DNA from 2 places in the Streptomyces sp. NPDC001502 genome. Region 2 is predicted to be linked to the other one. Evidence: riboswitches for the same ligand, from Rfam matches in the RefSeq annotation. Region 2 holds a riboswitch; the other holds the start of a gene.

Region 1 (6,101 bases), on a different contig from region 2:
GATTGAGGCGCGGGTCCGGGCGGAGCCCGGCGGGGATCCGGACCCGCCGTACAGCGCCAAGCCGGGGAAGCCGTTACACGGCGGGTACGCAGCGGCCTTCCTCCGTGCGGTACTGCCACTTGGCTCCGGAGGTGACCAGTTCCTTCACGGCGCCGACGAAGCGGTCGACGTGCTCGTCGGGGGTGCCCGCGCCGAAGCTGACGCGGATCGCGTTCAGCGAGCGCTCCCCCGGCGCCGCCTCGGGGGCTCCGCATTCGCCCTGCGCCTGCGGCTCGCTGCCCAGCAGGGTGCGGACCAGCGGGTGGGCGCAGAACAGGCCGTCGCGGACGCCGATCCCGTACTCGGCGGACAGCGCGGCCGCGAAGTGGGAGCTGTTCCAGCCGTCCACGACGAAGGAGATGACGCCGACCCGCGGGGCGTCGTCGCCGAAGAGGGAGAGGATCCGGACCGCCGGGACCTCCGCCAGGCCGCTGCGGACCTTCGCGATGAGGTGCTGTTCGCGGGCGACGAGGTTCTCGAAGCCGGCCTCGGTCAGGGCCTTGCAGGCCGAGGCGATGGAGTAGACGCCGATGACGTTCGGGGAGCCGGCCTCGTGGCGGGCCGCGGTGGTGTGCCACTCGACGTCCACGCCGCCGTCCTCGCGCCGGGCCACCTTGCGGGAGGCCCCGCCGCCGGCCAGGTACGGCTGCGCTTCCTGCAGCCAGTCCGCGCGTCCGGCGAGCACGCCCGAGCCGAAGGGCGCGTAGAGCTTGTGCCCGGAGAAGGCGACCCAGTCGACGTCCAGCTCCTGCACGGAGACCGGGTGGTGCGGGGCCAGTTGGGCGGCGTCCAGCACGATGCGCGCGCCGTGGGCGTGCGCGGCGGCGGCGAGTTCCCTGACCGGCCACAGCTCGCCGGTGACGTTGGAGGCACCGGTGACGCAGACCAGCGCGGGACCGTAAGGGTCGCGGTCGGCAAGCGCCCGCTCCAGGGTGGCGACGGCCTCGGCGGGGGTGCGCGGCGCGTTGAGGTAGGTGACCTGTGCGTCGACCCACGGCAGCAGGGAGGCGTGGTGCTCGGTCTCGAAGACGAACACCTGGCAGTCGGCGGGGAGTACGGCAGCGAGCAGGTTCAGCGAGTCGGTGGTGGACCGGGTGAAGACGACCTGGTCGGTGGGGCGGCAGTCGAGGAACTCGGCGACGGTGACCCGGCTCTGCTCGAAGAGGTCGGTGGAGAGCTGTGAGAGGTAGCCGGCGCCGCGGTGCACGCTGCCGTAGTACGGGGCGTACGCGGCGACGTCGTCCCAGACCCGCTGCAGGGCGGGGGCGCTGGCCGCGTAGTCGAGGGCCGCGTAGGTGACCTCGCCGCCGGTGACGAGCGGGACGGTGACGTCCCGGCCGAGGACCGCGAGCGGCTCGGCACAGGCGGGGTCGATGGTGGCCGCGGCGGTGGTGGTGGCGGCGTTCAGGGTTGCGGACATGGCGGTATCTCCCGGCAGGCAGGGCTGAATGGCTTCGGTGTGCCCGTACGCGGGTACGGCGCTGCGGCCGTCCGGGGTACGGGAGAGTCCTCGGTCCGCGCTGGGCGGGGGTACACGGAAGTGACCCTGATCCGAGGGGTGAAGTAGGGGCGGAGTCGCCCTATCGCATTCGCTTGCTCACGGAAAAAGCTCCTCGAGAAGACCAGGACCCCTGGTGTCGAGGGATCCGCGCTTGCCGTAGGCCTTGCTGCCTACGACCTGGTCATCACCCGGGGCACCCCGCCACGGAAGGAGGGTTGCCGGACAGCAAGCCGGGGCCTAAACGCTGTCACTCGTGACCTGGTCAGCATCCTGCCACAAGATCGCCCGAACGCAAGACCCCGGTCCGAATGGCGGACCGGGGTCGTTGCTTTCACGCCGTTCTCACACGGCTACGCGTTGCTGGCCGTCACCCAGCGCTCCAGGGCGGCCCGCGCCGCCCCCGAGTCGATGGACTCCGCCGCACGGGCGATTCCGGCCGTGATCTGCTCCTCCAGGCTGCCGGGGCCCGGGTCGAGGGCCACCAGGGCCGCCGCCGAGTTCAGCAGCACGGCGTCGCGGACCGGTCCGGTCTCGCCGGCCAGCAGGCGGCGGGCCACATCCGCGTTGTACGAGGGGTCCCCGCCGGCCAGGGCGGAGACGTCGACCAGGGAGATGCCCACGTCACGGGGGTCGAAGGTCCGCTCGGAGACCTTGCCGTCGCGGACCCACCAGATGCGCGAGGTCGACGTCGTGGTCAGTTCGTCCAGGCCGTCGTCGCCGCGGAAGACCAGCGCGGAGGAGCCCCGCCCGGCGAGCACGCCCGCGATGATCGGGGCCATCCGGGGATCGGCCACGCCGGTCGCCTGGGCGCGCACCCGGGCCGGGTTGGTGAGCGGGCCCAGCGCGTTGAAGAAGGTCCGGATGCCCAGTTCCTTGCGGGCTGCGGCCACATGGCGCAGTGCCGGGTGGAACTTCACGGCGAAGCAGAAGGTGATGCCGGCTTCCTCGGCGACCTCCACGACCCGCTCGCGGCTCAGCTGGAGGTTGACCCCGAGCTTTTCCAGGACGTCCGAGGAGCCGCTCGCGGAGGACGCGGCCCGGTTGCCGTGCTTGACGACCTTGGCGCCGGTACCGGCCACCACGACCGCCGACATCGTGGAGATGTTCACCGTTTTGGCCCCGTCGCCGCCGGTGCCGACGATGTCCACCGTGCGGCCCGGCACCTCGATCAGGTTGGCGTGCGCGTACATCGCCCGTACGAGGCCGTTGATCTCCTCGACCGTCTCCCCCTTGGCCCGCAGCGCGACCGTGAAGCCGGCGATCTGGGCGTCGGTGGCCTCCCCCCGCATGATCCGGTCCATGGCCCAGGCGGTGTCCTCCGCGCGCAGGTCCTGGCCGGTCAGCAGAGCGTCGAGAACGCCCGGCCAGCCACGGGCCGCCACGCTGTCGCCGCCTGCCGGGGTCGCAACGTTCATGGTCCGCTCCTGCTGTCGGTGGGCCGTCCCCATTTTCTGGCGCCCACGTCTGATCGGTCAGGGTTCAGCCTATCCAGCCCCGGTTACGGCAAAGAGCCCCGTCCAGACACTGGACGGGGCTCTCGCCGTGGCGACACCAGGACTGACCGAAATCAGTCCCTCATGCGTTCATACGGGGATCAGTGGTGGCCGTGGCCGGACTGGATCTCCTTGTATTCCTCCACCGTGGGCTTCGGAATCTGGTTGTTCTCGCCGTAGAAGCCCTTGCTGAGCTTCGCGCGCAGCTTCTCGGCGGCCTTCACCTTGCGCTCGACACCGTTCTCGTCGACCGTCGGGCCGATCTCGATCGGCTTGTACTGCTCGTGCGCGGTGAGCTTGTGCAGCTGGCCCGCCGGGAGCGGCTCGTGGACCTCGACGAACTCACCGTGCGGCAGACGCTTGATGATGCCGGTCTCGCGACCGTGCAGCACCTTGTCGTGGTCCCGGCGCTGGAGGCCGAGGCAGATCCGCTTGGTGACGATGAAGGCGAGGACCGGGACGACGAAGAAGCCGATCCGGACGAACCAGGTGATCGAGTTGATCGACAGGTGGAAGTACTGGGCGAACATGTCGTTGCCACCGCCGATGAGGAGCACGATGTACTCCGCGATCCAGGCGACACCGAAGGCCGTACGGGTCGGAACGTTGCGCGGGCGGTCCAGGATGTGGTGCTCGCGCTTGTCCCCGGTGACCCAGGACTCGATGAACGGCCAGACGGCGATCGCACCGAGCACCAGCGGGAAGAGCAGCAGCGGGATGAACACGCCCAGGACGAGCGTGTGGCCCCACAGGTTGATCTCCCAGCCCGGCATGGCCCGGATCAGGCCTTCCGGCATACCCATGTACCAGTCGGGCTGCGCACCGGTGGACACGTGGTCCGGGCGGTACGGGCCGAGCGCCCAGATCGGGTTGATCGTGGCGATGGCCGCGACGGCCGCGATGACACCGAAGACCAGGAAGAAGAAGCCTCCGGCCTTGGCCATGTAGACCGGCAGCAGCGGCATGCCGACGACGTTGTTGTTCGTCTTGCCGGGACCCGCGAACTGGGTGTGCTTGTGGTAGAAGACCAGGATCAGGTGGGCCACGAGCAGGCCCATCATGATGCCGGGCAGCAGCAGGATGTGCACCGAGTAGAACCGCGCGACGAAGTCGCCGCCCGGGAACTCCCCGCCGAACAGGAACATCGACAGGTAGGTGCCGACGACCGGGACGGACAGGATGGCGCCCTGCATGAAGCGGACACCGGTACCCGAGAGCAGGTCGTCCGGCAGCGAGTAACCGGTGAAGCCGGTGAACATGCCGAGGACCAGCAGCAGGAAGCCGAAGATCCAGTTGACCTCACGCGGCTTGCGGAACGCGCCGGTGAAGAAGACGCGCATCATGTGCACGATCATCGCCGCGACGAAGATCAGCGCCGCCCAGTGGTGGATCTGACGGATCAGCAGGCCACCGCGGACGTCGAAGCTGATGTCCAGCGTCGAGGCGAAGGCCTCGGACATCATGACGCCCTGCATCGGCACGTACGAGCCGTGGTACACGACCTCGTTCATGCTCGGGTGGAAGAACAGCGTCAGGTACACACCCGTGAGGATGATGATGATGAAGCTGTAGAGGCAGATCTCACCCAGCATGAAGGACCAGTGGTCCGGGAAGATCTTGCGCATGTTGGCCTTGGCCAGGCCGTAGATGCCCAGGCGGCCGTCCGCCCAGTCCGCTACTCGCTCGCCGGCCGGCGCTTTGCGCTCGTTGTTGACGCTGGTGCTCATCCGCGCTCCCAGAATGCAGGACCGACGGGCTCTTCGAAGTCGCCAAGCGCTTCGAGGAAGCCTTCGTCATTCACGCCGATCCGCAGCTGCGGAAGCGCGTGACCGGCCGGGCCGAAGATGACACGGGCGCCGTCGGAGAGGTCGAAGGTGGACTGGTGGCACGGGCAGAGCACGTGGTGCGTCTGCTGCTCGTACAGGCTGATCGGGCAGCCGACGTGGGTGCAGATCTTGGAGTAGGCCACGATCCCGTCGTGGGACCACTCCAGTTCCTTCTTGTCCTTGATGTCGTCCGGCTGGATACGGACGATCATCAGGGCGGCCTTGGCGATCTGGACCTGGAAGTCGTGCTGCTCCTCCTCCAGGCCTTCCGGCCTGGCGAAGGTCAGCGACCCGACGAGCACGTCCTCGGGACGCAGCGGCTCGTTCGTGTTGTCGTTGATGAGCAGCTTGCCCTTGGCCCACAGGGTCTTGCGCAGCTTGTCCTCGGGCAGCGGGCCCAGGTCGCGCAGCAGCATGACGCCGGCGAGCGGCACCATGGCCATCGCGCCGAGCAGCGTGTTGCGGATCAGGGGCCGGCGGCCGATGCCGGACTCGTTCGCGCCGTCGGCGAAGTCCTGCAGGACCTGCGCCTTGACCTCCGGCGGAGCGGCGATCTCGTGGCGCTCGGCGGCGACCTCTACGTCGGACATCAGGGTGCGGGCCCAGTGGACCGCGCCCGCGCCGATGCAGAAGAGGGCCACGCCCAGGGTCATGCCCAGGGAGAAGTTGAGCGCGCTGACCTTCCCGATGGGGAAGATGTAGACGATCTTGTCGACCGGGAAGATCACGTAGGACGCGATGAAGCCGATCGTCGCCAGCATCGACAGGATGAAGAGCATCGCGACGGTGCGCTCGGAGCGCTTCGCCGCCCGCTCGTCGATGTCCTGGATGCGGGGCTTGTGGACCGGCAGGCCCGGGTCGGCGAACGGGTCGTCCGCGACCGCTACGCCACCGTGGTGGGCGTCGCCCTGCTCGCTCGGCAGGTGCTTCTCTTCGGGAATCTCTTGGCTACTCATGACTTCTTGGCCTTAGCGGTGTGGGCCGCGACCCAGACGGCGACAGCGATCAGCGCACCCAGGGCGAAGATCCAGCCGAACAGACCCTCGGAGACGGGGCCGAGGCCACCGAGCTTCAGGCCGCCGGGGCTGGTCGACTTCTCGCCGTTGACGTTCTGGAGGTACGCGATGATGTCCTTCTTCTGCTTCTCCGGCATGGTGCTGTCGGGGAAGGAGGGCATGTTCTGCGGGCCGGTCTGCATGGCCTCGTAGATGTGCTTCGGCGAGACGCCCTCAAGGTTGGGGG
Region 2 (6,101 bases):
GCCTCGGCGATGAGCTCGCCGATCTGGGTGTCGGCGGCGGAGATGGAGGCCGTCGAAGCGATCTGCTCCTTGGTCTCGACATCCTTGGCCTGGGCGAGCAGGGCGGCGGAGACGGCCTCGACGGCCTTCTCGATACCACGCTTGAGGGCCATCGGGTTGGCACCGGCGGCCACGTTGCGCAGGCCCTCGCGGACGAGCGCCTGGGCCAGCACGGTGGCGGTGGTCGTACCGTCGCCGGCGACGTCGTCCGTCTTCTTGGCGACTTCCTTGACCAGCTCGGCGCCGATCTTCTCGTACGGGTCCTCGAGCTCGATCTCCTTGGCGATGGAGACACCATCGTTGGTGATCGTGGGGGCGCCCCACTTCTTCTCAAGGACGACGTTGCGACCCTTGGGGCCAAGGGTGACCTTGACGGCGTCGGCGAGCTGGTTCATCCCACGCTCGAGACCACGCCGGGCCTCCTCGTTGAACGCAATGATCTTGGCCATCTGAAGTGGTCCTCCCGGACAGCGGTGGATTGCTCCCAGGACCGCGCCCGCGCCCGCGACGGACGGCCTGCGAGCCCGGCGGTTCCTTCCCGCCGGACCCTGCGGGCCTCACCGACCCGGTCCTCGTTTCAGTAGCACTCTCACGTGGAGAGTGCTAACGCCAATGATTAGCACTCGACCCCTCCGAGTGCAAGCGGCTTGGGGTGATGGCCCGCCACTACCGGGCACACGGACGAGGGGCCCCCATCCCGTGTCAAGGATGTGGGCCCCTCGTGGTGTGCCAGGTCTTCGCTGACGACTGTGCGTCGGTGGTCGATCGCGCCAGGACTAGCCGAGTGCGAGCTTGACCATGTCCGCCTGCGGACCCTTCTGGCCCTGCGAGATCTCGAACTCGACCCGCTGACCCTCTTCAAGGGTGCGGTACCCGTCCATCTGGATGGCGCTGTAGTGGACGAACACATCCGCACCACCGTCGACCGCGATGAAGCCGTAGCCCTTCTCCGCGTTGAACCACTTGACGGTGCCCTGAGCCATGCCTAACTCCCCTATTACTGGCCCTTGCGCAGGAACGCACTTCACGATCCCGGGTCAGAACTTGCGTCGGAACGCGTCGACCGAGGCTGAATGTATCTGCGCGGATGCTGTCTGCAACAGGTCAATCCGATGAGAATTCTGGACACCGAGAAACATTGAAATAGAGTGAAAATTTGCCATACTCCAGGGCAACTCGGGCCTGACATATCTCGCCAAAGCCCCATACCGCACCCGCACATTGGCCCGATGTCGACCCTCACGCGGCCCGTTCATATGCGGCGGGCAAAAACAGCGGAGGGGACTTCCCCAACCCTACCGTGCCCAATCAAGCAGAATTGCCCCCTCCGTTTTAGCGGAGGGGGCAATTTCGGTTTGCGCGTGTCACCTGGGCGGTGACCCGGGAGAACCGGGAGAGATCCGGGGAATCAGCAACCGCCGGCAACAGCCGGGATGATCGAGACGCCGGCGCCGTCGGGCGTCGCCGCCTGCAGCCCGCCCTCGAAGCGCACGTCGTCGTCGTTGACGTAGACGTTCACGAAACGGCGCAGCTTGCCCTGGTCGTCCAGGACGCGCGCGGCGATGCCCGGGTGGTTCTTCTCCAGGGACTCGATGACCTCGGCGAGGGTCGCGCCCTCGGCCGGGACCTCGGCGACGCCGCCGGTGTAGGTGCGCAGGATGGTGGGGATGCGGACGTTGACGCTCATGGCGCTACTGCCTTTCCGGTAGTACGTGGAGGGTGGTCAGGCCAGGCCGGCGGCGCGGAAGGCGTCCAGGCTCGGGCGGATGGTGGCGGTCTGCCCGCTGTCCGCGGCCACCGCCTCCAGGGTCTTGAGGCCGTCACCGGTGTTGAGGACGACGGTGGTCAGCGTCGGGTCGAGCTGACCGTTGTCGATGAGCTTCTTCGTCACGCCGACGGTCACACCGCCCGCGGTCTCGGCGAAGATGCCCTCGGTCTGCGCGAGGATCTTGATGGCCTCGACGACCTGCTCGTCGGTGACGTCCTCGACGAAACCGCCGGTGCGGCGGGCGATGTCCAGGACGTACGGGCCGTCCGCCGGGTTGCCGATGGCCAGCGACTTGGCGATGGTGTTCGGCTTCTGCGGGCGGACCACGTCGTGACCGGCCTTGAAGGCGGTGGACACCGGGGAGCAGCCCTCGGCCTGGGCGCCGAAGATCTTGTACGGCTTGTCCTCGACGAGGCCGAGCTTGATGAGCTCCTGCAGACCCTTGTCGATCTTCGTCAGCTGCGAGCCGGACGCGATCGGGATCACGATCTGGTCGGGCAGCTGCCAGCCGAGCTGCTCGCAGATCTCGTACGCGAGCGTCTTGGAGCCCTCGCCGTAGTACGGACGCAGGTTGACGTTGACGAAGCCCCAGCCCTCGCCCAGCGGGTCGCCGATGAGCTCGGAGCAGAAGCGGTTGACGTCGTCGTAGTTGCCCTCGATGCCGACCAGGTCGCCGCCGTACACACCGGCCATGACGACCTTGCCCTGCTCCAGGTCGTGCGGGATGAACACGCAGGAGCGGAAGCCGGCCCGGGCGGCCGCGGCGCCGACGGCGCCGGCCAGGTTGCCGGTCGAGGAGCAGGACAGGGTGGTGAAGCCGAAGGCGCGGGCGGCCTCGACGGCGATGGCCACGACGCGGTCCTTGAAGGAGTGCGTCGGGTTGCCGGAGTCGTCCTTGACGTAGAGCTTGCCGGTGATGCCCAGCTCCTTGGCCAGGTTGGCCGCGTCCACGAGCTTGGTGAAGCCGGGGTTCAGGCTGGGCTTGGACGCCACGTCCGCGGGGACGGGCAGCAGCGGCGCGTAGCGCCAGATGTTGTTCGGGCCGGCCTCGATCGCGGCGCGCAGGGCCTCGGGGTCACCGGTCGGGAGGTCGTAGGCGACTTCCAGCGGTCCGAAGCACTCGGCGCACGCGAAGATGGGGCCGAGGTCGAAGCGGGTACCGCACTCGCGACAGGAAAGGCCGGTGGCAGGTCCGAGGTCGACAGAATCAAGGTGGGCAGAGGTGGCGACAGTCTGTGCAGCCATGATGGCGAGGCCCTTTCTCCTCATCTTCCCCATGGCGCACTTCGCCATGAGACGGAATTGGCACCTTCCCTAGCCGGGGACCTCGCTGACGAGCGCTGACGCGCGATCGCGAGAACCGACTGGAGGGTTGCCGGGGCTTCAACGGGCCGTGTCCCTCTGCCCCTCTGGATGAGCGGTATGGCACCGGCACACGCGCTCTGTGGCGCGCCGGTGCGTTTGTACGCGGGGACCCCCGGCATGCGGTGGTCCTTCGCGTTGTTCAAGACTGTAACCGAAGGCCCGGGCGGTTGAGACAGCCGTCCGAACCGCGAGATGGATCACATAAGGGCGAATATCGCCGACACGCAGGGAGTGCTGAGGGTGCTGGAAGAGGTGGAGCGATGGCTGGCCGACCGCTCCTGGTCCGCCGCCGACCGACCGCTCGACCAGCTGCTCGACCGGAAACGGGCGGCCGGGACCACGGTCAGCGTCGTGCTGCCCGCGCTGGACGAGGAGGCGACGGTCGGCGCGATCGTCGAGACCGTGCGGCGTGAGCTGATCGAGGGACTGCCGGTCCCCCTGGTCGACGAGCTGGTCGTCATCGACTCGGGCTCCGCCGACCGGACCGCGGAGGTCGCGGCGAAGGCCGGGGCCCGGGTGGTGCACCGCGACGAGATCCTGCCCCGCCTCCCGGCGCTGCCCGGCAAGGGCGAGGTGCTGTGGCGCTCGCTGCTGGCCACCGGCGGGGACATCGTCTGCTTCGTCGACGCCGACCTGCGGGACTTCTCCGCCACCTTCGTCTCCGGCATCGTCGGACCGCTGCTGACCGACCCCGACGTGCAGTTCGTCAAGGCGATGTACGACCGGCCGCTCGGGGGCACCCCGGGCCAGGGCGGCCGGGTCACCGAGCTGGTCGCCCGCCCGCTCCTCAACCTCCACTGGCCGCAGCTGGCCGGCTTCGTGCAGCCGCTGGGCGGCGAGTACGCCGTACGCCGCTCGCTGCTGGAGCGGCTGCCGTTCCCCGTCGGGTACGGCGTCGAGCTGGGCCTGCTGGTGGACGCGCTGCACACGGTCGGGCTGGACGCGCTGGCCCAGGTGGACGTGGGCGTACGGGTCCACCGCCACCAGGACGGGCAGGCGCTGGGCCGGATGGCCGCGGCGATCTACCGCACCGCCCAGGTACGGCTCTCGCGCGGGCACCTCGTACGGCCGGAGCTCACGCAGTTCGAGCGCGGGCCCGAGGGCTTCGTACCGCGGACGCATCCCGTGGACACGGAGGAGCGGCCGCCGATGGCGGGCATCAAGGAGTACGCGCTGCGTCGCGTGGCGTGAGCGAACGTACGGTTTGAGCGGGCCCGGGCCGGGCTAGGTTGGCCGCATGGCTTCCCAGGTGCTCGTCGCAGCGAACCGCGGCCCCCTCTCCTACGCCCTCGCAGAGGACGGGACGCTCAGCGCCCGGCGCGGCGGGGGCGGTCTGGTCTCCGGACTCTCCACGGCCCTCGCCGAGCAGCCGGAGGCGCTGTGGATCTGCGCGGCGCTCTCGGACGCGGACCGGGAGGCGGTCCGCCGGGGCGTGGCCGAACCGGGCGTCCGGATGCTGGACATCGATCCCACGATGTATGACGACGCGTACAACGGGATCGCCAACTCTGTGCTGTGGTTCACGCACCACCACCTGTACGACATCCCGCGCGAGCCGGTCTTCGACGCGGAGTTCCGGCGGCGGTGGGAGTCGTACGAGCGCTACAACCAGGCCTTCGCCGAGGCCCTGGCCGAGGAGGCCGCCGAGGGCGCGCAGGTGCTGGTCCAGGACTACCACCTGGCCCTGGTGCCCGGACTGCTGCGGGTGCTCCGCCCCGACCTGCGGATCGCGCACTTCACGCACACCCCGTGGGCCGCGCCCGGCTATCTCGCCATGCTGCCGGACACGGTCCGCGAGACCCTGCTGTGGGGCATGCTCGGCGCGGACGTGCTCGGCTTCCACACCGAGGCGTGGGCGGCCGAGTTCCTGGGCTCGGCGCGGCTCGACGACGCCTGGGGGCAGGCCGAGGTGCGCGACGGCTCGGTGGTGGAGCACCGCCGGTACACGGTGTGGCCCACCCGCACCACGCAGGTGCGCGCGTACCCGCTGGGCGTGGACGGGGACGAGCTGCGGGCGCTGGCGCACCGGCCGGAGGTGAACGCGAAGCTGGCGCAGCTGCGGGCGGAGGTCGACGGCCTGCGGACGATCGTCCGCGTGGACCGCACGGAGCTGTCGAAGAACATCCTGCGCGGCCTGCTGGCCTACCGGGAACTGCTGACCACGCGCCCGCAGTGGCGGGGCCGGGTGGTCCACCTGGCGTCGGCGTATCCGTCGCGGCAGGACCTGCGGGTGTACCGGGACTACACGGCGGCGGTGGCGGCGCTGGCGGCGGAGATCAACGCGGAGTTCGGTACGGAGGACTGGCGGCCGGTGCTGGTGTCGGTGAAGGACGACTTCGCACGCTCGCTCGCGGCGTACCGGCTGGCGGACGTGGCGCTGGTGAACCCGGTGCGGGACGGGATGAACCTGGTGGCGAAGGAGATCCCGGTGGTGTCGGAGGCGGGGTGCGTGCTGGTGCTGTCCACCGGGGCGGGGGCGTACGAGGAGCTCCGCCAGGACGCGCTGACGGTGAACCCGTACGACGTGACGGCGACGGCGGACGCGCTGCACGCGGCGCTGGCCATGCCGGTGGGTGAGCGCGCGGAACGCACCAAACGCCTCGCGGCGGCGGCGACGTCCCTCCCCCCGACGGCCTGGTTCACTGCCCAGCTCTCGGCCCTGGACCCGTCCAGCCCCGGCTGAGAAACCGGGCTCTGCCCGGACCCGGTCCTCAAACGCCGGACGGCTGGAAAATCCAGCCTCGCCGGCGTTTGAGGCGCGGGGGTTCGGGGGCGGAGCCCCCGCAGCGGACCGTCAGGTACGGATGGCTTCGGCCAGGGCGGACAGGAAGGCCGCCACCTGGCCCGGGCCCGGGAGGACGAGGTCGGCGCGGGCGGCGAGCTCGGGGACCTCGGCGGAGCCACTGCACACCAGCAGCCCCGGCAGGCC

What was found. Region 2 has a riboswitch for S-adenosylmethionine ahead of thrC (threonine synthase). Riboswitches for the same ligand answer to the same signal wherever they lie in the genome.
Region 1: it holds a riboswitch for S-adenosylmethionine, as region 2 does, so the genes downstream of both, ACFY0D_RS35835 (aminotransferase class V-fold PLP-dependent enzyme) here and thrC (threonine synthase) in region 2, are expected to answer to the same signal.

What each region holds. Positions count from the first base shown of each region.
Region 1 is NZ_JBIAVW010000030.1:94,121-100,221, reverse strand. Features, by position in the region: gene ACFY0D_RS35835 (aminotransferase class V-fold PLP-dependent enzyme) at 74-1,459, opposite strand; SAM riboswitch class IV at 1,683-1,799, opposite strand; gene trpD (anthranilate phosphoribosyltransferase) at 1,891-2,955, opposite strand; gene ACFY0D_RS35825 (cytochrome bc complex cytochrome b subunit) at 3,135-4,760, opposite strand; gene ACFY0D_RS35820 (Rieske 2Fe-2S domain-containing protein) at 4,757-5,815, opposite strand; gene ACFY0D_RS35815 (c-type cytochrome) at 5,812-6,101, opposite strand, start outside.
Region 2 is NZ_JBIAVW010000044.1:3,476-9,576, forward strand. Features, by position in the region: gene groL (chaperonin GroEL) at 1-488, opposite strand, end outside; gene ACFY0D_RS39510 (cold-shock protein) at 816-1,022, opposite strand; gene ACFY0D_RS39515 (MoaD/ThiS family protein) at 1,448-1,726, opposite strand; gene thrC (threonine synthase) at 1,763-3,052, opposite strand; SAM riboswitch class I at 3,070-3,227, opposite strand; gene ACFY0D_RS39525 (glucosyl-3-phosphoglycerate synthase) at 3,413-4,363, shown strand; gene ACFY0D_RS39530 (trehalose-6-phosphate synthase) at 4,410-5,855, shown strand; gene otsB (trehalose-phosphatase) at 5,967-6,101, opposite strand, start outside.